2 regions of the Actinomadura vinacea genome follow, and region 2 is predicted to be linked to the other one. Evidence: riboswitches for the same ligand, from Rfam matches in the RefSeq annotation. Region 2 holds a riboswitch; the other holds the start of a gene.
What was found. Region 2 has a riboswitch for glycine ahead of gcvT (glycine cleavage system aminomethyltransferase GcvT). Riboswitches for the same ligand answer to the same signal wherever they lie in the genome.

Region 1 (10,106 bases), on a different contig from region 2:
GCCGCCGACACCACCGCCGAGGAGCCCGCGCCCGTCCGGCTCACCCGCCGCCAGCTGCTCGACGGCGCCGGGATCGACGCGGACCTGCTGACCCGGCTGGAGGAGTACGGCCTCGTCCGCCGCGCCGCCGGCCACTACGGGGGCGAGGCCCTCACCGTCGCCCGCACCGCCGCCGCCCTCGGCGAGTTCGGCTTCGAGGTCCGGCACCTGCGCGCCCTCAAGGCCGCCGCCGACCGCCAGGTCGGCCTGATCGACCAGGTCGTCGCGCCCCAGCTGCGCCGCCGCAGTCCGGGCGCCCACGAGCAGGCGACCCAGACCGCCCGGGAGATCGCCGCGCTCGCGGTACGGTTGCACGCGGCCCTGGTCTCCACGGGGCTCCGGGAGAGTCTCGACCCTTGATCGGAATATTTCGCAGGATTTTCCCCGGCGGTCGGCGGGACGTCTGGTCCGACCCTGGGTGTACGTTGGCTAGAGGGTTCGGTCAGGGATCGGTCCGGGCACGGTGATCGAGACAGCGAGGACCAGCAGGGAGCCGCAGTGAAGCAGATGGAGGTCGTCGGCGTCCGGGTCGAGATGCCCTCCAATCAGCCGATTGTCCTGTTGAAGGAGACGGAGGGCGACCGCTACCTCCCGATCTGGATCGGGGCGGTCGAGGCGACCGCGATCGCCTTCGCCCAGCAGGGGGTGCTGCCCGCCCGTCCACTCACCCATGACCTGTTCCGCGACGTGCTGGAGGCCCTCAGCGTGCAGCTGCGCACGGTCAACATCACCGCGCTGCGCGAGGGCATCTTTTTCGCCGACCTGGTCTTCTCCAACGGCGTCGAGGTCAGCGCGCGCCCGTCCGACTCGATAGCGCTCGCGCTGCGCACCGGAGCCACCATCTTCGCCAGCGACGACGTCCTGGAGGAGGCCGGCGTGGCCATCCCCGACGAGCAGGAGGACGAGGTCGAGAAGTTCCGCGAGTTCCTCGACACGATCTCGCCGGAGGACTTCGGCCGCGCGGGCTGATTCATTGCGGAGGGGCGACCCTCCACACCACCCGGGACGGGGCGAACGGCCCCTTCCGGTCGCTGGCGCTCCCTCCAGGGTCCGTCCACTCCGGTGAGGGCCGGCCCCCAGATAGGCGCAGCCCCCGGTTAGACAGAGCCCTAGTTAGAAACTGCGAATCGGGGGAACCGGTAGGGAGTTCGGGGGGTCGAATATCGTGGAATCGGCCGGTCGATGGTCGCGGCCGGTTCTGGGCCTGGAGGGCCGTCTGCTCTGCGAGTTCATGCTCGGGTGCGGGTGGTCTTGCGCGGTCCGGTTCCAGCCGTGGGTGAACGGGGTAGGAGTCCCGGTGGGACCGCAGGTGCGCAGTTTGCCCACGTGAAGCCGGTTCATCCGGGCATGCGACGCGCCGACGGCGAACGTTGACCACACCCTGACCGGCACCTACCGTGCTGGTGGAACACCCGTGGTGTCAATTCGTCAAACCCCCTTGACGAAGCCCCGCGGGCTGATAGAAGCCGGAGGTCCGCGTGGCGGTGAGCAGCGGCGAGGGCAAGGCGACCCCCGACAGGCAGATGGCGTCTCGGCGCGCCGGAGAGCAGGGCCTGCTCTTCGACACCGAGGTGTCCGCGCCGCCCGAGGACGTGGGCTACCGCGGGCCCACGGCCTGCGCCGCCGCCGGGATCACCTACCGGCAGCTGGACTACTGGGCGCGCACCGCGCTGGTCGAGCCCAGCGTGCGGGCCGCGCACGGGTCGGGCAGCCAGCGGCTCTACAGCTTCCGCGACATCCTCGTCCTGAAGGTCGTCAAGCGGCTGCTGGACACCGGGGTCTCGTTGCAGCAGATCCGGACGGCCGTGACGCATCTGCGCGACCGGGGCGTCCGGGATCTGGCGCAGATCACGCTGATGAGCGACGGCGTGAGCGTCTACGAGTGCACCTCGGCCGACGAGGTCGTGGATCTCCTTCAGGGCGGCCAGGGGGTCTTCGGCATCGCGCTCGGCCGCGTCTGGCAGGAGGTGGAGGGGAGCCTGGCCGAGCTCCCCGCCGAACGCGCCGCCACCGACGACCCGGAAGACTCCGGCGAGCACCCCCACGACGAGCTCGCGCACCGGCGCCGCGCCCGCAGGACGGGCTGACCCCCCCGGTTAGATCGCTTCCTTGCGCTGGAGGTAGGCGAACGCCGCCCACCCCGGCAGCACGGGCAGCCACAGCGTCAGCAGCCGGAACAGCAGCACCGCCGAGGTCGCCGCCTCGGCGGTCAGGCCGGAGATCGTCAGCGCCACCGTGAGGGCCGTCTCGACGGCGCCCAGCCCGCCCGGGGTCGGCGCGGCCGAACCCACCGCGTTCGCGGTCAGGAAGACCACCACCACCGCCGTCCACGGCAGCGACTCGCCGAACGCGCGGACCGAGGCGTCCAGGCACACCACGAAAGCGACGGTCAGCAGCAGCGACCCGCCCAGCCCGGTGATGATCTTCTTCGGTGACTGCAGGACGTCGACCAGCCGCGGCACGACGCCCGAGAACATGCTCTTGAGCCGCCTGGTCGCGAACCGCCGCACCCGCGGGATGGTCAGCGTGATCGCGGTCAGCACCGCCAGCGCCAGCAGCACGATGACGATCGTGCGGGACGGCGCCAGATCGCGGGTGGCGTTGCCGGTGGAGCCGGTGATGAACCCGAACAGGATCAGCAGCAGGATGTGCATCGCCATGCCCATGAGCTGGGACGCGCCGACGCTGGCCACCGCCGGGCCGGGCCGCACCCCCGAGCGCTGCAGGTAGCGGGTGTTGAGCGCGACACCGCTCACCGCCGCGGGCGCCACCAGCTTCACGAACGACGCGGCCACCTGCACGAGCACGGTCCGGCCGAGCGGCAGCTTCTCGGGGACGAAGCCCATCAGCATGAACGCGGCGGCGAGGTAGGTGAGCGCGGCGGCGCCCAGCGCCACCCCCATCCACCACCACTTGGCGCCGGCCACCAGCTGGACCGGGTCGACGCTGCTCAGCTGCGGGACGACGATGTAGGCGGCGACGGTCAGCGCCACGATGCTGAAGATGGTGCGCGGCCGGAACCGCTCCAGCCGGATCGGCGGGGCCTCGCCCTCGGGCCCCAGCCGGACGATCTGCTCGCGGATGCGGGTGAGCAGCTCGCGGTCGTGCCGCAGCGCGGCCCGGGTGTCGCGGGACAGCGCGACCCGCTGCAGCAGCGGCACCGCGGCGGCCAGCGCCTTCTCGCCCAGGACCCGCGCGGCCGTGTGGACCGCGCGCTCGGGCCCCACCCGCAGCGCCAGCGTGGTCAGCAACTGCGCCAGGTCCAGCCGGAGCGTCAGATCCCCGGCGGCGATCTCGCCCGAGCGCAGGTCGATCAGGTACGCCCGGCCCCGTTCGGAGATCAGGAACGCGCCGCCCTCCAGCCGCCGGTGCGCCAGCCGGGCCGACTGCAGCCGCTTCAGCTGCCCCCAGACGTCAGTGAGCACCGCGTCGGTGAGGTCCTCGTCGGGGACGTCGTCGAGCCGCCGGCCGGGCACGTACTCGTAGGCCACCAGCGCGGCCTCGGTGCCGACCTCGCTGGTGCCGACCAGCCGGGGGGTGCGGGCGCCCGCCGCGTCGACGGCGTAGGCCATCAGCGACTCCTGCTCCAGCGAGCGGCGCAGCGAGCGCACCGGGCGCCGGGGCGCCGCCTCGCGCAGCCGGACCAGCCGCCACACCCGGTACAGCACCCCGGCGGTCTGCTGGTCGCGGTCCAGGACGCTGACCTCCAGCTGCCAGTCGCCGCGGGGCAGCGCGACGCCGGAGCCGTCGGTCGGGACGGCGTCGGGCGAGTGCGCGATCCGGACCCCGTAGCGGCGGACCTCGTCCTCGTCGTCCGACAGCCGCCGCGCCCGCAGGGTGCGCAGCCCCAGGCGCTCCAGCGCGGCGACGACCGCCAGGCCCGGCGGCCGCGGGTTCGGCGTGCCGACGGCGTAGAGCGTGCCGTGGCCGATGGCGCGGCCCAGGAAGTAGGTGGCGGCCAGCGCGGCGACCGAGGCGTAGGCGGCGGTGAGCCCGGTCAGCGCGGCCAGCCCGATCATCGTCCAGGTGACGGCCTGCCAGCGGGCGCGGCCGGCCATCCCGACCGCGGTGACGAACGCGATCACCGGGGCGATGTCGGTGTGCACCGGCGCGGTCTCGGTGCCGCCCCAGATCAGCGAGTCCAGCACCCCGCCGGGCGCGGAGGAGATCACCAGGTCGTCCAGCAGGACGGTCACGGCGAACGCGATCACCGCGGCCAGCAGCCCGATCGCGACCCGCACCCCGTCCTTGTGGAACAGGCGCTCCACCGCGAACGCCACCGGCACCGCCAGCACCCCGAAGCTGGACACCAGCGTGGCCAGCGTCAGCAGGAAGCGCGGCGCGTGCGCGGTGCCCTGGGTGATGTCGGTCTGCAGGCCGTGCGTGGTCTGCTGGGCGAAGGCGAACAAGACCAGCAGCATCACCGCCACCAGCCCCGCCACCGAGGCGGCGAACCGGATCGCGTCGGAGGGCCGCCGGATGCGGTCCGGGCGCGGCGGCTCGTCGACGGGCACGGCCGTGGCGGCGGCCGGGCCGGGCCGAACCGACTCGTCCTTGTGCTCTTCCCGGTGGGTCTGTGTCACGCCCACACCGCCGTCCGGACCTGTCACTGCGATCGGCGTCCCCGGACCGGCGTCGTGCGGTCGAGCACGGTGCCCGGTCCGTCCGCTCTCACGTTCAAGGTGATTCGTACCCTCCTGGCCCCCGCGGCCCCCATTTTCCGGGGCCGTCGCCGGGCCCCGCCGAGAACCGGCGCCGCCCGCGCCGTGACCCGCCGCCCGGCCGAGCGTTCGCACAAGCGCTTGCACGGTCGGGTCCCGTCCCCGTGAGATGTGGGTATCGTACTGGTCCGTAGCCCCCCGGGATCAACGGCCCGGGGCCGGTGGCCGACCGCTTTCCGGCACGCCCGCCGCCCGTGCCCCCGCCCCGTCGCGATCGTTCCGGCGGCGGGTTGGATAGAGTTTCATGGAGAACGCCGTCGACCCTGTGCGGGAGAGATCCCACGCAACCAGTGTGGGGCGCCGAAGGGGCAACCCTCCCCGGAACCTCTCAGGCAAAAGGACCGCGCGGGCGAGGCACCTCTGGAGAGCAGGCGCCGTTCCCCGGTGGGGGAACGGGGTCTCACCGAAGGGGAAAGCCCGGGACGCGGGCGAATCTCTCAGGTGCCGATGACAGAGGGGGAGACGGCCGCCGGCCGCGGTGCGCATCGCGGTACCGGTGGCGCCTGAGCGACCGCGAAAGCCCAGGAGGCTCCCCAGCATGACCGCCCAGTACTTCGCCCCCGTGGCCTCGCCGCAGCACCCCCGGTCCGCGTTCGCGGACCGGCACATCGGGCCCGCGCCGGCCGACCAGGACCGGATGCTGGCGGCCATCGGCTACTCCGGCGCCGAGGCCCTGATCGACGACGCGGTGCCCGCCGCGATCCGCACCGACCGGCCGCTCGACCTGCCGCCCGCGCTGAGCGAGACCGCCGCGCTGGAGCGGCTGCGCGAACTGGCGTCCCGCAACACCGTGCTGACCTCGATGATCGGCCTCGGCTACCACGGCACGATCACTCCCGGCGTGATCCTGCGCAACGTCCTGGAGAACCCGGGCTGGTACACCGCTTACACCCCGTACCAGCCGGAGATCTCGCAGGGCCGGCTCGAGGCGCTGCTGAACTTCCAGACCGTGGTGAGCGACCTGACCGGGCTGCCGGTCGCCAACGCCTCCATGCTGGACGAGGGCACCGCCGCCGCCGAGGCCATGGCGCTGGCGCACCGCGCGTCCAGGCGCAAGGAGCCGGGCACGTTCCTGGTGGACGCCGACGCGCTCCCGCAGACGATCGAGGTCATCCGCACCCGCGCCGTCCCGCTGGGCATCGAGGTCGCCACCGCCGACCTGGGCGGGGGGCTGCCCGACGGCGACTTCTTCGGCGTGCTACTGCAGTACCCGGGGGCCTCGGGGGCGGTGCGCGACCTGGAGCCGGTGGCCGCGCAGGCGCACGAGCGCGGCGCCCAGGTCGTGGTCGCGGCCGACCTGCTCGCCCTGACCCTGCTGCGGCCGCCGGGCGAGTCCGGCGCCGACATCGTGGTCGGGTCGGCGCAGCGGTTCGGCGTCCCGTACGGCTACGGCGGCCCGCACGCCGGCTACATGGCGGTGCGCGAGGGCATCCAGCGGCAGCTGCCCGGACGCCTGGTCGGCGTCTCGGTCGACGCCGACGGCGCGGCCGCCTACCGGCTGGCGCTGCAGACCCGCGAGCAGCACATCCGCCGCGAGAAGGCCACCAGCAACATCTGCACGGCGCAGGTGCTGCTGGCGGTGATGGCGAGCATGTACGCCGTCTACCACGGGCCGGAGGGGCTGGCCGCGATCGCCCAGCGCGTCCACCGGCACGCCCGCGGCCTGGCCGCCGGGCTGCGCGAGGCGCCCGGCGTCGAGGTCGTGCACGACCGCTTCTTCGACACCGTGCTCGCCCGGGTCCCGGGCCGCGCGGCCGAGATCGTGGAGAAGGCCCGGCTGGGCGGGGTCAACCTGCGCCCGGTGGACGCCGACCACGTCGCCATCGCCTGCGACGAGACCACCACCGACGAGCACATCGGCGCGGTCGGGCGCGCGTTCGGCCTGGACGGCGCCCCACCGGCCGGCGCCCTGCCGGACGGTGCTCTGCCGGATGGTGTTCAGGGGGACGCCTTCGGCGAGCTGCGCCGCGAGAGCCCCTACCTCACCCACCCGGTCTTCCACCGGCACCGGTCCGAGACCGCCATGCTGCGCTACCTGCGCAGGCTGCAGGACAAGGACATCGCGCTGGACCGGTCGATGATCCCGCTCGGCTCCTGCACGATGAAGCTGAACGCCACCGCCGAGATGGAGCCCGTCACCTGGCCGGAGTTCGCGGACATCCACCCGTTCGCGCCGGTCGAGCAGGCCCGCGGCTACCTGGAGCTGATCGGCGAGCTGGAGGACCGGCTGGCGGAGATCACCGGGTACGCCAAGGTGTCGGTGCAGCCCAACGCCGGTTCGCAGGGCGAGCTGGCCGGGCTGCTGGCCATCCGCGGCTACCACGCCGCGCGCGGCGAGGGGCACCGGAACATCTGCCTGATCCCGTCGTCGGCGCACGGCACCAACGCCGCCAGCGCGGTCATGGCCGGAATGCGGGTCGTGGTCGTCAAGTGCGACGACGGCGGCAACATCGACCTCGACGACCTGCACGGCAAGCTCGCCCAGCATGGCGCGGCCCTGTCGGCGATCATGGTGACCTACCCGTCCACGCACGGCGTGTTCGAGGAGACGATCACCGAGGTGTGCGCGGCCGTGCACGCGGCCGGCGGCCAGGTGTACGTCGACGGCGCCAACCTCAACGCGCTGGTCGGGCTGGCCCGTCCCGGCGAGTTCGGCTCCGACGTCTCCCACCTCAACCTGCACAAGACGTTCTGCATCCCGCACGGCGGCGGCGGGCCGGGCGTCGGCCCGATCGGCGTGCGCGGGCACCTGGCGCCGTTCCTGCCCAGCCACCCGCTGCGCGCGGAGGCCGGCCCGCAGGACACGGGGGTGGGGCCGATCTCGGCGGCGCCGTGGGGCTCGGCGGGCATCCTGCCGATCTCCTGGGCCTACGTCGCGATGATGGGCCCGGACGGGCTGCGCGCCGCCACCGAGAGCGCGATCATCGCCGCGAACTACCTGGCCGCCCGGCTGGCCCCGCACTACCCGATCCTCTACACCGGGCGCAACGGCCTGGTCGCGCACGAGTGCATCGCCGACCTCCGCAAGATCACCAAGGAGACCGGGATCACCGCCGAGGACGTCGCCAAGCGGCTGATCGACTACGGCTTCCACGCGCCCACGCTGTCGTTCCCGGTGGCCGGCACGCTGATGATCGAGCCCACCGAGAGCGAGGACCTGGCCGAGCTCGACCGGTTCTGCGACGCCATGATCGAGATCCGGCGGGAGATCCAGCGGGTCGCCGACGGCTCCCACGACCGCGGCGACAACCCGCTCAAGAACGCCCCGCACACCGCCGAATGCCTGCTCGCCGAGGACTGGAAGCACCCCTACACCAGGGAGGAGGCCGCGTACCCGCTGCCCGCGCTGCGGGACGGCAAGTACTGGCCGCCGGTGCGCCGGATCGACCAGGCCTACGGCGACCGCAACCTGGTCTGCTCCTGCCCGCCCCCGGAGGCCTTCGAGGACTGAGCCGTCCGGCCCGGGGGCTTCTGCGGGGATTTCGTGGATCATGCCGGCGGATCCGGGTGTCGCCCCGGCGCGGGCGCGGCCGCCGTCGGTAGGCTCGGCTCACCGACCCGACCCCCAGAGGCGAGCATGAGCGAGACCCCGGATCCGGCCGACCCCGCGCGGCTTTGCGAGGAGGCCAGGCGGCTGGCCGAGACGGGCGAGCCCGAGCGGGCCGCCGCCCTGTTCCAGAAGGTGCTCGACCTGGGCGGCACCCCGCACCGGGCCCAGGCGGCCCTCGGGCTCGCCGTCGTCCTCGACGACCGCGGCGACGTCGAGGCCGCCCGGGAGGCCGACCGGGACGCCATCGCCACCGGCGACCCGGAGTACGGGCCGCGCGCCGCCTACCACCTGGCGCTCACCCACGAGCGCGCGGGCGAGCACGTGCTGGCCGGGCCGGCGTGGCGGGTCGTGGTCGACTTCGGCAACCCGGCCTATCTGCCGCCGGCACTGCTGGCGCTGGCCCGCCTCGCCGACGACGAGGACGACTTCGAGACCGCCCGCGGCCACTGGGAGGACGCGGTCGGGACCGGCGACGCCGAGTACGGCCCGGTCGCCGCGCACGACCTGGCCCAGCGGCTGCTGGAACGCGGCGAGCCCGCGCGCGCCCTGCGGATCCTCACCGCCGGGCTCAAGCTGGTCGACCGGGAGGCCGCGCCGTACGCCTACGCGCGGCTGGCCGTCACGCTGGGCATCGCCTACCTCGACCAGGCGATCGGCGCGTTCGGCGCGGCCCTCGGCGAGCCCGGCGCGGCCGCCGACGCCGACGTGGGCCCGCTGGCCGTCGAGCTGCTGGCGCGCACGCTTCCGCTGCGCGGCCGCGGCGCCGAGGCGCGCGAGGTGTGGGGGCGAGGGCTGGCCGACTCCGGCGTCGCCGGCCAGGTGCGGGCGCGGCTGCGCCGCGACTTCGCCGCCGACGACGAGGACGCGGCGGGCACCGAACCCGCCGACCTGTGGTGGGAGCCGGTGGTCGAGCACGCGGTGGCGGAGGGCACGCTGCCCGCGCTGGCCGGTGAGGCGTTCGGCGCGCTCGACCACATGTACGCGCTGCTGGCCGTCCGGTACGCCCGGAACGCCGAGGGGGAGCCCGCGCCGCCGGGCTCCGGCTCCGGCGATCCGCGGTCGGACGCGGCCAGGGAGGCGGACCAGGCCATGGGGCAGGCCGTCCGGGTGCCCAGCGGTTACGCGTGGGGCCCGCTGCTGCACGAGAGCTTCGCCGAGCGGCTGCGGGCGGCCATGGGCGGGCCCGACTCGTCGCCGCCGCCGGGCTGGCCCGACGCCGAACCCGTCGCCGAGACCTGACCCGTCCGCCCGGGACGGCTATCCGGCGACGTCGCGCTCGGCGACGACCTTGGTGATCCGCACCCGGACCAGGTACTCGCCCGGGACGGCGTTGCGCGCCCCGAACTCCTCCGCGCGGTCGGGACCCATGTACCGGCCGCCGATGGCCGTGGCCCAGCGGCGCAGTTCGGCCATGTCCTCGGAGACGCCCGCCTCGCCCGTGATCGTCACGAAGGAGTAGGGCGGTGTCTGGTCGTCCACGGCGATCGAGACCCGCGGGTCGCGCCGCACCGCCTTGCCCTTCAGCCCCGACTCGTGCGTGGTGAACAGCAGGTCGTCGCCGTCGAGCACGAACCAGATCGGGGTCACGTGCGGGCTGCCGTCGGCGCGGACCACCGCGATCTTCCCGGTCCGGGTGCCCTCGGACACGAAGTCGCGCCACTGGCTGTCGGTAATCTTCACCATGGGCACAGTCTGCCGTACGGATCCGCCCTACCGGATCTTCGCCGCCGGGGTCCGCGCGCCGCCCGGCGGGCCGCACCGGCTACCGTGAGTGACATGGAGATCGTGACGGCGCG
Region 2 (10,106 bases):
TGAGGTTCACACGAGAGCGGTGCGGGGTCGTGCTCGCCGTCTGGGGCAGCTCGGATGACCTCCCGGTGAGCAGACCTTTGGCGGAACTCTCGCTAACGGACATCACCCCGGATCCTGAGGCGCTGGACCCCGGGCACGACGACGGCACGGGTGGATGGGGTCTGCCGATCATCGAGGCGCTGTCCGCTCAGTGCGGGGTCCGGAAGACCCACCCGCATGGCAAGTGGGTGTGGTCTCTCGTCTCGTTCTGAGCCCCTCTGCGGCTACGTTCCGGTGGGCGGTGGCAGGTCTGGGACGGGGGGCGGCCAGGGGAGGACGGTGTTGATCTCGCTGGCGCCGCGGCGGCGCCGGGGCAGGTCGTCGGACTCGCCCTCCGGGGTCGGTTCCGGCGTGGCGGGCTCGGCCGGGAGCTGGGGCTCGAAGGTGATCAGGCCGTCCTGGGTGAGCGTGGCCAGGTCGTGCATCACCGAGTAGAGGCCGCGGCCCAGGGAGAAGGCGATGTCGCGCACCGTGCGGCGACCGTTGACCTTTGACAGGACGTCGCCGCGGGGCGCGCCGTCGTCCGGGGGCACGGGTTCGGGGACGGCCGGATGCGGACGCCTGTTGATCTCCAGGCCGAACTCCCGCCACTGGGACGCCGCGGCCAGCCTGCGGGCGGTCTCGCGGACGAGCCGATGGGCGTCCAGACCGGGATCGGCGGGCAGCAGCGGCGCGAGATCGTCCTCGCCGTACGGCTCGGCGGTGCAGGTGCGCACGCCGCACAGGGCCATGGCGAAGACGGCGTCGACGACGGCGACCTGGGTCAGGACCTGGAGCCCGGCGGCGCCGAGGAGGCCGCGGTCGACCAGTTCGGCGGCCATCCGGCCGTGCGGCGCGGCGGCGGCGAACGCGTCGGTCCAGTCGGCCTCGGAGATCCGGCCCGAGCGCAGAAGCAGGGATTCGGGCCCCGGCGCGGCGGGTGTGCCGGCCGCGACGACGAGTCCGTCACGCATCGTCACGGCGCCGGCCTGGCCGCCCTCGATCCGCAGCGTCCCGGAGAAGCGCTCCTGGCCGCGGCGCTGGAGCGCGGAGTCGAAGATGCCCGTCCGCGCGGGTGGGTCGGCGGTTGAAAAGGAAGGTGCGGTCACGTCGTCCGTCCAGAACGGGGCCAGTGTGCTCAGGGGCATCATGCCAGGCGCCGCGGGCCCGTTTCGGCCGGACGCCGGGACGGGCCTCCACTCGTTACATCACTTCCGGGCGACCCTAAGTCAGGTAAGAAAGCAACCGATTTCCTAGTTGAAATGTCCAACTTGGTCCGGCTTGCGCCGGTATGTTGGCGCTGATCAACAAGACCTGCTCACGCCGGGGGGACAGGGGATCTCGCACATCCCCCCGCGGGCGGATAGACCGTGATGAGGGGCCTGAGTGGACATCGAAGCCGCGCTCAAGCAAGCCATGACCATCGAGGGGGCGCTCGGCGCCGCACTCGTCGACTACGAGAGCGGCATGTCGCTCGGGACTACCGGGGGAGGCCGCGACCTGGACCTGGAGGTCGCCGCGGCGGGCAACACCGAGGTGATCCGGGCCAAGACCCGCACGCTGGAGGCGCTGCGGATCGACGACACCATCGAGGACGTCCTCATCACGCTGGACCGCCAGTACCACGTGATCAGGCTGCTCAACCGGGGCGGCAGCCGGCTCTTCCTGTACCTGGCGATGGACCGCTCCCGCGCCAACCTGGCCCTGGCGCGCCACACCCTGCGCGGCATCGACAACGACCTGAGCCTCTAGAACGTCACGTCGCCGCCGGTCGTCCGACCGCGACCGGCCGCCGATCCCGGAACGATCAGCCGGGCCGCTCCGCGCTGCCCTCGTGCACACGCGCGATACCGATCTCAATAGAGGGAAGAACACCGGGGATGTCAAACGAAACGGTCCTCGCGGAGCTGCACGCTCTGCGCGACAACGTGGCCGGGGTGACCGACAGCGCGGTGGCGTCGGTCGACGGAATGCTCATCGCCTCCGACACCGCGGAGGTCCGTCCCGACGTCCTGGCCGCGCTCGCCGCGGCGGCCCTGGGGCTGGGGAAGAGCGCCGGGAAGGAGGTCGGCATGGGCGAGCTGCGCGAGGTCGTGACCCGCTGCCAGCTCGGTCACATCGTCGTCTACGCCGTCTCCACCGGCCAGCTCCTGGTCGTCCTGGGCGACGAGGGCCTGGACATCACCCGCCTCCATCTGGAGTCGCGCCCGGCGGTGACGCGCCTCGGCGACCTCCTGGCCAACTGACGGGTCAGTCGTCGTCGTCCTGGGGCCGGGGCTTCCGGGTTCTGGTTCCCCGGCGGGGAGAGCGGCCTCGGACGGCTGAACGGAGCGCGCGTTCCCTGCCGGTGGTCCTGCGGCGGGCGGGGTTGAACGGGGTCCTGCGGGCCGGGCGGTCGCGGGTGACGCGGCGGCGGGTGGACGGTCTGCGGTGGAGGAGTTCGGGCGGGATCAGGTCGTGGCGGCCGGCGATGAACTCCTGGATCCAGATCTTGACGCGGATCAGCGGGCGGCGGAAGCGTTCCTCATGCCATGCGGCGGAGCGGGCCTTGCGTGAGCCCGGGGCGTACTGCCAGCGGGCCCACGGGGAGCCTGGACGGGCCACCCGGATCGCGCCGATCACCAGCAGGAGCGGCAGGAAGAGGCCGGCCAGGCCGGTCCAGATCTTGCCCTTGAAGACGGTGATCACGGCCAGCGCCAGGTTGACGATCAGGGACGCGACGTAGACGGCGCCCGGCAGCGGAGGGCTCCCGTCCTGGTCGGGCCGGAGGCCTTCGAAACCGACCGGGCGGACGCCGAGCAGGAGGAGGCCGGTCACGGCGATCGCGACGAAGACGGCGTCGACGGACGCGCGGCCCTTCTCCGTCCAGTAGACGTCGCTGAGGTGCAGGATCAGGGCGAACTCGTCCAGCACCAGGGCGGAGCCCACGCCGAAGATGACGGCGGCGGTGACGACGAAGCCCTGGTAGTCCTCCGGGACGGCGAAGCCCATCACGCCGCCCACCAGCATGAGGACGACGCCGAACACGACATGGTGGATGTGCAGGTCGCCGGCCTTGACGTTGCGGAACCACCAGCTGACGTTCGCGCGGATCAGGCGGACGTTCACCCGCGTCGCCACGAAGGTGATGATGAACGCCACGAAGAAGGCGAACAGCGGCAGCCGCCCGGTGTCGGCCACGCGAACTGAGAAGAAATCGGACAAGGCACCCCCCTGGGCCCCATGATGCCCTGTGACATGCGGGGATATCGTTAATGGGCGACGAAGGGGGAGGGTATGGGCCGTTCCGTGGACAGGTGCGACCCGGGCCGCCGGGAATGGATCTCCGAGGCGATCCGGAAGGTGGAGGCCGACGCGAACCGCAGCGCCGACACGCACCTGCACGTGTTCCCGCTTCCGGAGGAGTGGGGCATCGACCTGTATCTGAAGGACGAGTCGGTGCATCCGACCGGGTCGTTGAAGCACCGGCTGGCGCGGTCGCTGTTCCTGTACGGGCTGGCGAACGGGTGGATCTGCGAGGGCACCACGATCATCGAGGCGTCCAGCGGGTCGACGGCGGTGAGCGAGGCGTACTTCGCGCGGCTGGTCGGGCTGCCGTTCGTGGCGGTGATGCCGGAGCGCACCAGCCAGGAGAAGATCGAGCTGATCGAGTTCTACGGCGGGCGGTGCCATCTGGTGGCCGATCCGGCGGCGATCTACGCCGAGTCGCGGCGGCTGGCGCGGGAGTGCGGCGGGCACTTCATGGACCAGTTCACCTACGCGGAGCGGGCGACGGACTGGCGCGGCAACAACAACATCGCCGAGTCCGTCTTCGAGCAGCTGCGGCTGGAGCGGTTCCCCGAGCCGTCCTGGATCGTGGTCGGCGCGGGGACCGGCGGGACGTCCGCGACGATCGGCCGGTACGCGCGGTACCGGCGGTTCCAGACCCGGGTCGCGGTGGTGGACCCGGAGGGCTCGGCGTTCTTCGGCGCGTTCGCGGACGGGGACAGCGCCCGTACCGCGGCGGGTTCGCGGATCGAGGGGATCGGGCGGCCGCGGGTGGAGCCGTCGTTCCTGCCGACCGTGATCGACCGGATGATCCAGGTGCCGGACGCGGCGTCGATCGCGGCGATGCGGTGGACGCGCGAGGTGACCGGCCGGAGCGTGGGCGGGTCGACCGGGACGAACATGTGGGGCGTGGCGCTGCTGGTCGCGGAGATGCTGGAGCGCGGCGAGCGCGGCAGCGTGGTCACGCTGATCTGCGACGGCGGCGAGCGGTACGCCCGCACCTACGGGTCGGACGACTGGCTCGCCGGGCAGGGCATCGCGGTGGGCCCGTACATGGACACGCTGCGGGCCTTCCTCAAGACGGGCGAGATGCCCTAGCCGTTGAAGCGGATGGGGTTGACCAGGTCGGCGTAGATGAGCAGGCCGCCCATCACGATCAGCACGGCCGCCATCACGTAGGTGAGCGGCAGCGCCTTGGCCACGTCGACGTATCCGGGGTCGGGACGCCGGAAGAGGCGGGCGAAGCCCTTCTTGACGGCCTCCAGGATGGCCCCGGCCATGTGGCCGCCGTCCAGCGGCAGCAGCGGGACGAGGTTGAACATGCCGACGGCGAGGTTGAGGGAGCCGAGCAGGGCGATGAACATCGCGACCTTCTCGACGGTGGGGCTCTCGGAGGCGGCGATCTCCCCGCCGAGGCGGCTGACGCCGACCACGCCGATGGGGCCGTTGGGGTCGCGCTTCTCGTCGCCGAAGGCGGCGTTCCAGACGCCGACCATCTTCTGCGGCATCCGCAGCAGCGCCCCGGCGGTGTGCGCGGTCAGCTCGCCCATGTAGTCGGCGACGGCGACCGGGCCCTGGCGCTCGCGTTCCTGGAGCGGGGTGATGCCCAGGAACCCGACGTTGACCACCTTTTCGGTGTCGTTGAGGTCGTACATCTGGTTGCGGGTGACGGGCACCTGCAGTGCGACGGGCTTGCCGTCGCGCTGGACGGTGACGGCGACGGTGCGGCCGCCGGAGTCGCGGATCAGGCCCTGCAACTGGTCGTAGGAGCCGATCTTGCGGCCGTCGTAAGTGGTGATCCGGTCGCCGGCCTTGAGCCCGACGGAGGCGGCCGGGGTCGGGGTGTAGCCCTGCGGGCAGTCGGTGAGCTTGGAGCCGGCGGGGATCGCGCACTTGGCCACCGAGCCGATCACCGGCTGCGGGGTGGGGGTGCCGATGCCCATGAGCAGGATCCCGAAGAACATCACCGCGAGGATGAGGTTCATCGCGGGCCCGCCGAACATGATGAGCAGCTTCTGCCACCACTTCTTGGCGTAGAAGACGCGGTCCTCGTCGCCCGGGCGGATCTCCTCCAGCGACGCGCCGCGGGCGGACTCGATCAGGCTCTGCCACGGCCCGGTGCTGATCTGCCGGACCTCGCCGGGCCGGTCGCCCTTGCGCGGCGGCAGCATGCCGATCATGCGGACGTAGCCGCCGACCGGGATCCACTTGACGCCGTACTCGGTCTCGCCCTTGTGCCGGGACCACATCGTGGGGCCGAAGCCGACCATGAACTGCGGGGTCCGGACGCCGAAGAGCTTGGCGAAGGAGAAATGGCCCAGTTCATGCAGGGCGATCGACGCCAGCAGGCCGAAGAACAGGATCAGTACTCCCGCCAACCAGCCCATGCTCGCCCCGTCCCTCCGTGATCTCCAACGACCCGTTCAGGGTACGTGAATCCGGGCCTCTCGTGACCGTGGAGTTATGCACGCGTGGCCCTTGCGCACCCGCCGGTGGTACGGCGGGTGCGCCCCGTCCGGTTCAGCGGGGCGGGGCGCCGGCGGCTGGTCGGCGGGGTGCGGCCGCTGCTAGCCTGGCCACCAGCCGATGATCCCGCGCGGGAGAGTGCCCTGGCAGCCGGTCAGGGACGCCGAAGGAGCAAATCCTCCCCGGAACCTCTCAGGCCCAAGGACCGCGCGGGCCAGGCGACCTCTGGAAAGCGGGGACGCGACCGTCCCCCGCCGAAGGTGAAAGCCCTCCGCCCTCCGCGGGCGTGCGGGGTGAAGCTCTCAGGCGCCGCGACCGGCCGATGACAGAGGGGGAGGCACCGACCGCGCCCGGTGCGGGTGGGACGATTGGTTCCACGCGCCCGCGACGAAGGAGCCGACCCATGTCCAGCACAGCGCCCTCAGACCCGGGGGACGCCAGGAAGACGCCGCTGTACGACGTCCACCGGGCCCTCGGCGCGCACCTCGTCGACTTCGCCGGCTACCTGATGCCGCTGCGGTACGCGAGCGAGACCGCCGAGCACCGCGCGGTGCGGTCCGCCGCGGGGCTGTTCGATCTGTCCCACATGGGGGAGATCTTCGTGGACGGTCCGGAGGCGGCCGCGGCGCTCGACTACGCGCTGGTCGGCAACCTGTCCCCCATGGCCGTCGGCAAGGCCCGCTACACGATGATCTGCGGGGTCGACGGCGGGGTGCTGGACGACCTGATCGTCTACCGGCTGGCCGAGCAGACGTTCATGGTGGTGGCCAACGCCGCCAACGCCGCGACGGTGCTGGCCGCGCTGACCGAGCGGGCGGCGGGCTTCGCGGGGGCGCGGGTGGCCGACCGCTCCGGCGAGTACGCGCTGATCGCGCTGCAGGGGCCGGACGCGCAGGGGATCCTGTCCCGGTTCACCGCCGCCCCGCTGCCCGACCTCCGCTACTACGCGATCATGGCGGACGAGGTCGCGGGCGTCGACGCGCTGATCGCCCGTACCGGCTACACCGGCGAGGACGGCTTCGAGCTGTTCGTGTCGGCCGCGGACGCGGTGCCGCTGTGGAACGAGCTGGCGGCGGTCGAGGGGGTGACCCCGGCCGGGCTGTCGGCGCGGGACACGTTGCGGCTGGAGGCGGGCATGCCGCTGTACGGCAACGAGCTGACCGTCCAGACCAATCCGTACGAGGCGGGCCTGGGCAGGGTGGTCAAGCTGGATAAGCCCGGAGATTTCGTGGGAAAGGCCACGTTGGCCGCGCAGGCGCAGACCCCGCCAGGCCGTAGGCTCGTAGGGCTGGTCGCGCGCGGCCGCCGGGCGCCCCGCAAGGGGTACGAGGTCGTCATGTCCGACGGCACGCCGTGCGGGGTGGTGACGAGCGGCGCCCCGTCCCCCACACTGGGCACGCCGATCGCGATGGCCTACGTGGACATCGGGGTGGACGAGGACGGGCTCGCCGTCGACGTCCGCGGCCGCCGGGAGCCGGTCGACGTGGTCGCCCTGCCCTTCTACAAGCGTTCCTGAGACCTGGAGAGAGAAACCACCGTGAGCGTTCCGGAGCAGCTGCGCTACAGCGAAGAGCACGAATGGGTGTCGGGCCTCGGCACGGCCGAGGACGGCATCGTCACCGTCGGCATCACCGCGCACGCCGCCGACGCCCTCGGCGAGATCGTCTTCCTCGAACTGCAGCCCGGCGAGGGCGACCAGGTCGAGGCCGGCGAGCCGTGCGGCGAGGTCGAGTCCACCAAGTCGGTCAGCGACATCTACTCCCCGGTCAGCGGCGAGATCACCGCGATCAACACCTCGGTGATCGACGAGCCCAAGGTGATCAACGACGACCCGTACGGCGAGGGCTGGATCTTCAAGGTGCGGATCTCCGACGAGCCCGGCGACCTGCTGGACGCCGAGGCCTACGACAAGCTGATCGAGGAGTCCTGACCGTGTCGTTCAAGGACCCGCTGAACGAATCCCTGGCCGAGGCCGACCCGGAGGTCGCCCGCGCGGTGGCCGCCGAGCTGGACCGGCAGCAGTCCACGCTGGAGATGATCGCCTCGGAGAACTTCGCGCCGGCGTCGGTGCTGGAGGCCCAGGGGTCGGTCCTCACCAACAAGTACGCCGAGGGCTACCCGGGCAGGCGCTACTACGGCGGCTGCGAGTTCGTCGACATCACCGAGCAGCTGGCCATCGACCGCGCCAAGGAGCTGTTCGGCGCCGAGCACGCCAACGTGCAGCCGCACAGCGGCGCGCAGGCCAACACCGCGGTCTACTTCGCGCTGCTCCAGCACGGTGACACGATCCTCGGCCTCGACCTGGCGCACGGCGGCCACCTGACGCACGGGATGCGGCTGAACTACTCCGGCAAGGTGCTGAACGTGGTGCCCTACCACGTCCGCGCCGAGGACGGCCTGGTCGACATGGACGAGGTCGCCGCGCTGGCGGCCGAGCACCGGCCCAAGATGATCGTCGCGGGCTGGTCGGCCTACCCGCGGCAGCTCGACTTCGCCCGGTTCCGCGAGGTGGCGGACTCGGTGGACGCGCTGCTCATGGTCGACATGGCGCACTTCGCCGGGCTGGTGGCCGCGGGCCTGCACCCCTCGCCCGTCCCGTACGCCGACATCGTGACGACCACCACGCACAAGACGCTGGGCGGCCCGCGCGGCGGGCTGATCCTGGCCCGCGAGGAGTACGGCAAGAAGATCAACTCGGCGGTGTTCCCGGGCATGCAGGGCGGCCCGCTGGAGCACGTGATCGCGGCCAAGGCGGTGGCGCTGAAGATCGCCGCGTCCGAGGAGTTCAAGGACCGGCAGCGGCGCACCGTCGAGGGCGCCCGGCTGCTGGCCGAGCGGCTGCTCGCCGAGGACTCCGCGAAGGCGGGGGTGAAGGTCCTCACCGGCGGCACCGACGTGCACCTGGTGCTGGTCGACCTGGTCGACTCCGAGCTCACCGGCCGGGACGCCGAGGACCGGCTGCACGAGATCGGCATCACCGTCAACCGGAACGCCGTCCCGAACGACCCGCGCCCCCCGATGGTCACCTCCGGCCTGCGGATCGGCACGCCCGCCCTGGCCACCCGCGGCTTCACCGCCGCGGACTTCGCCGAGGTGGCCGACGTCATCGCGCTGGCACTGCAGCCCACGTTCGACAAGGAGGCGCTCGCGGTCAGGGTCCGGGCACTGGCGGCCAAGCACCCCCTCTACCCGAACCTCTGACGTCACGGGACGTCCCGGACCATGGCGATCAGCGTCTTCGACCTCTTCAAGATCGGCATCGGGCCGTCCTCGTCCCACACCGGCGGCCCGATGGCGGCCGCGCACCGGTTCGCGCGCGGCCTGCACGGCGACGGCCTGCTGGAGGAGACCGCGTCCGTGCGGGCCGTCCTGTACGGCTCGCTCGGTCTCACCGGCAAGGGGCACGGCAGCGACAAGGCCGTCATCCTCGGCCTGGAGGGCGACAAACCGGAGACGGTCGACGTCGACACCGTCGACGAGCGCCTCGCCGCGATCCGCTCCCGCGGCGCGCTGCGCCTGTTCGGCTCGCACGACGTCCCGTTCGTGGTGAACGAGCACCTGGTCTTCGAGCGCAAGGAGTCGCTGCCCGGCCACCCCAACGGGATGCGCTTCACCGCCTACGGCGCCGGCGGCGGCGAGCTGCGCTCGAAGGTCTTCTACTCGGTCGGCGGCGGCTTCGTCGTGGACGAGAACGCCACCGGGGCCGACCGCATCAAACCGGACGACACCGTCCTGCCGCACCGCTTCGACACCGCCGCCGAGCTGCTGGAGCGGTGCGGGGAGACCGGGCTGTCGATCTCCGCCCTGATGCTGGAGAACGAGCGGGCCTTCGGCCGTACCGAGGCGGAGATCCGGTCCGGCCTGCTCGATCTCTGGCGGGTCATGCGCGCCTGCGTCGACCGCGGCTGCACCCGCGAGGGCCTGCTGCCCGGCGGCCTGAAGGTCCGCCGCCGCGCGCCGCAGCTGCACCGCCAGCTGACGTCCGAAAGTCCCGCCGACCCCCTGCACGCGATGGACTGGGTCACCCTGTTCGCCCTGGCCGTGAACGAGGAGAACGCCGCCGGCGGCCGCATCGTCACCGCCCCCACCAACGGCGCCGCGGGCATCATCCCGGCGGTGCTGCACTACTACGCGAAGTTCGTCCCGAACGCCTCCGACGACGGCGCCGTCCGCTTCCTGCTCACCGCGGCCGCCATCGGGGTGCTGTTCAAGCAGAACGCGTCGATCTCCGGCGCCGAGGTCGGCTGCCAGGGCGAGGTCGGCTCCGCCTGCTCGATGGCCGCCGCCGGACTCACCGAGGTCCTCGGCGGCACGCCCGAGCAGGTGGAGAACGCCGCCGAGATCGGCATCGAGCA

Region 1: another riboswitch for glycine. It lies ahead of gcvP (aminomethyl-transferring glycine dehydrogenase); the one in region 2 lies ahead of gcvT (glycine cleavage system aminomethyltransferase GcvT).

What each region holds. Positions count from the first base shown of each region.
Region 1 is NZ_BAAARW010000024.1:55,047-65,152, forward strand. It holds gene ftsR (transcriptional regulator FtsR) at 1-399, shown strand, start outside; gene ABD340_RS31635 (bifunctional nuclease family protein) at 538-1,008, shown strand; gene ABD340_RS31640 (MerR family transcriptional regulator) at 1,518-2,126, shown strand; gene ABD340_RS31645 (flippase-like domain-containing protein) at 2,136-4,622, opposite strand; glycine riboswitch at 5,019-5,114, shown strand; glycine riboswitch at 5,115-5,224, shown strand; gene gcvP (aminomethyl-transferring glycine dehydrogenase) at 5,299-8,211, shown strand; gene ABD340_RS31655 (tetratricopeptide repeat protein) at 8,338-9,549, shown strand; gene ABD340_RS31660 (PPOX class F420-dependent oxidoreductase) at 9,568-9,993, opposite strand; gene ABD340_RS31665 (alpha/beta hydrolase family protein) at 10,087-10,106, shown strand, end outside.
Region 2 is NZ_BAAARW010000020.1:754,509-764,614, forward strand. It holds gene ABD340_RS27910 (ATP-binding protein) at 1-251, shown strand, start outside; gene ABD340_RS27915 (hypothetical protein) at 264-1,169, opposite strand; gene ABD340_RS27920 (hypothetical protein) at 1,435-1,770, shown strand; gene ABD340_RS27925 (roadblock/LC7 domain-containing protein) at 1,899-2,264, shown strand; gene ABD340_RS27930 (hypothetical protein) at 2,269-3,198, opposite strand; gene cds1 (L-cysteine desulfhydrase Cds1) at 3,295-4,383, shown strand; gene ABD340_RS27940 (M50 family metallopeptidase) at 4,380-5,672, opposite strand; glycine riboswitch at 5,873-5,969, shown strand; glycine riboswitch at 5,974-6,083, shown strand; gene gcvT (glycine cleavage system aminomethyltransferase GcvT) at 6,155-7,267, shown strand; gene gcvH (glycine cleavage system protein GcvH) at 7,289-7,681, shown strand; gene ABD340_RS27955 (serine hydroxymethyltransferase) at 7,684-8,952, shown strand; gene ABD340_RS27960 (L-serine ammonia-lyase) at 8,974-10,106, shown strand, end outside.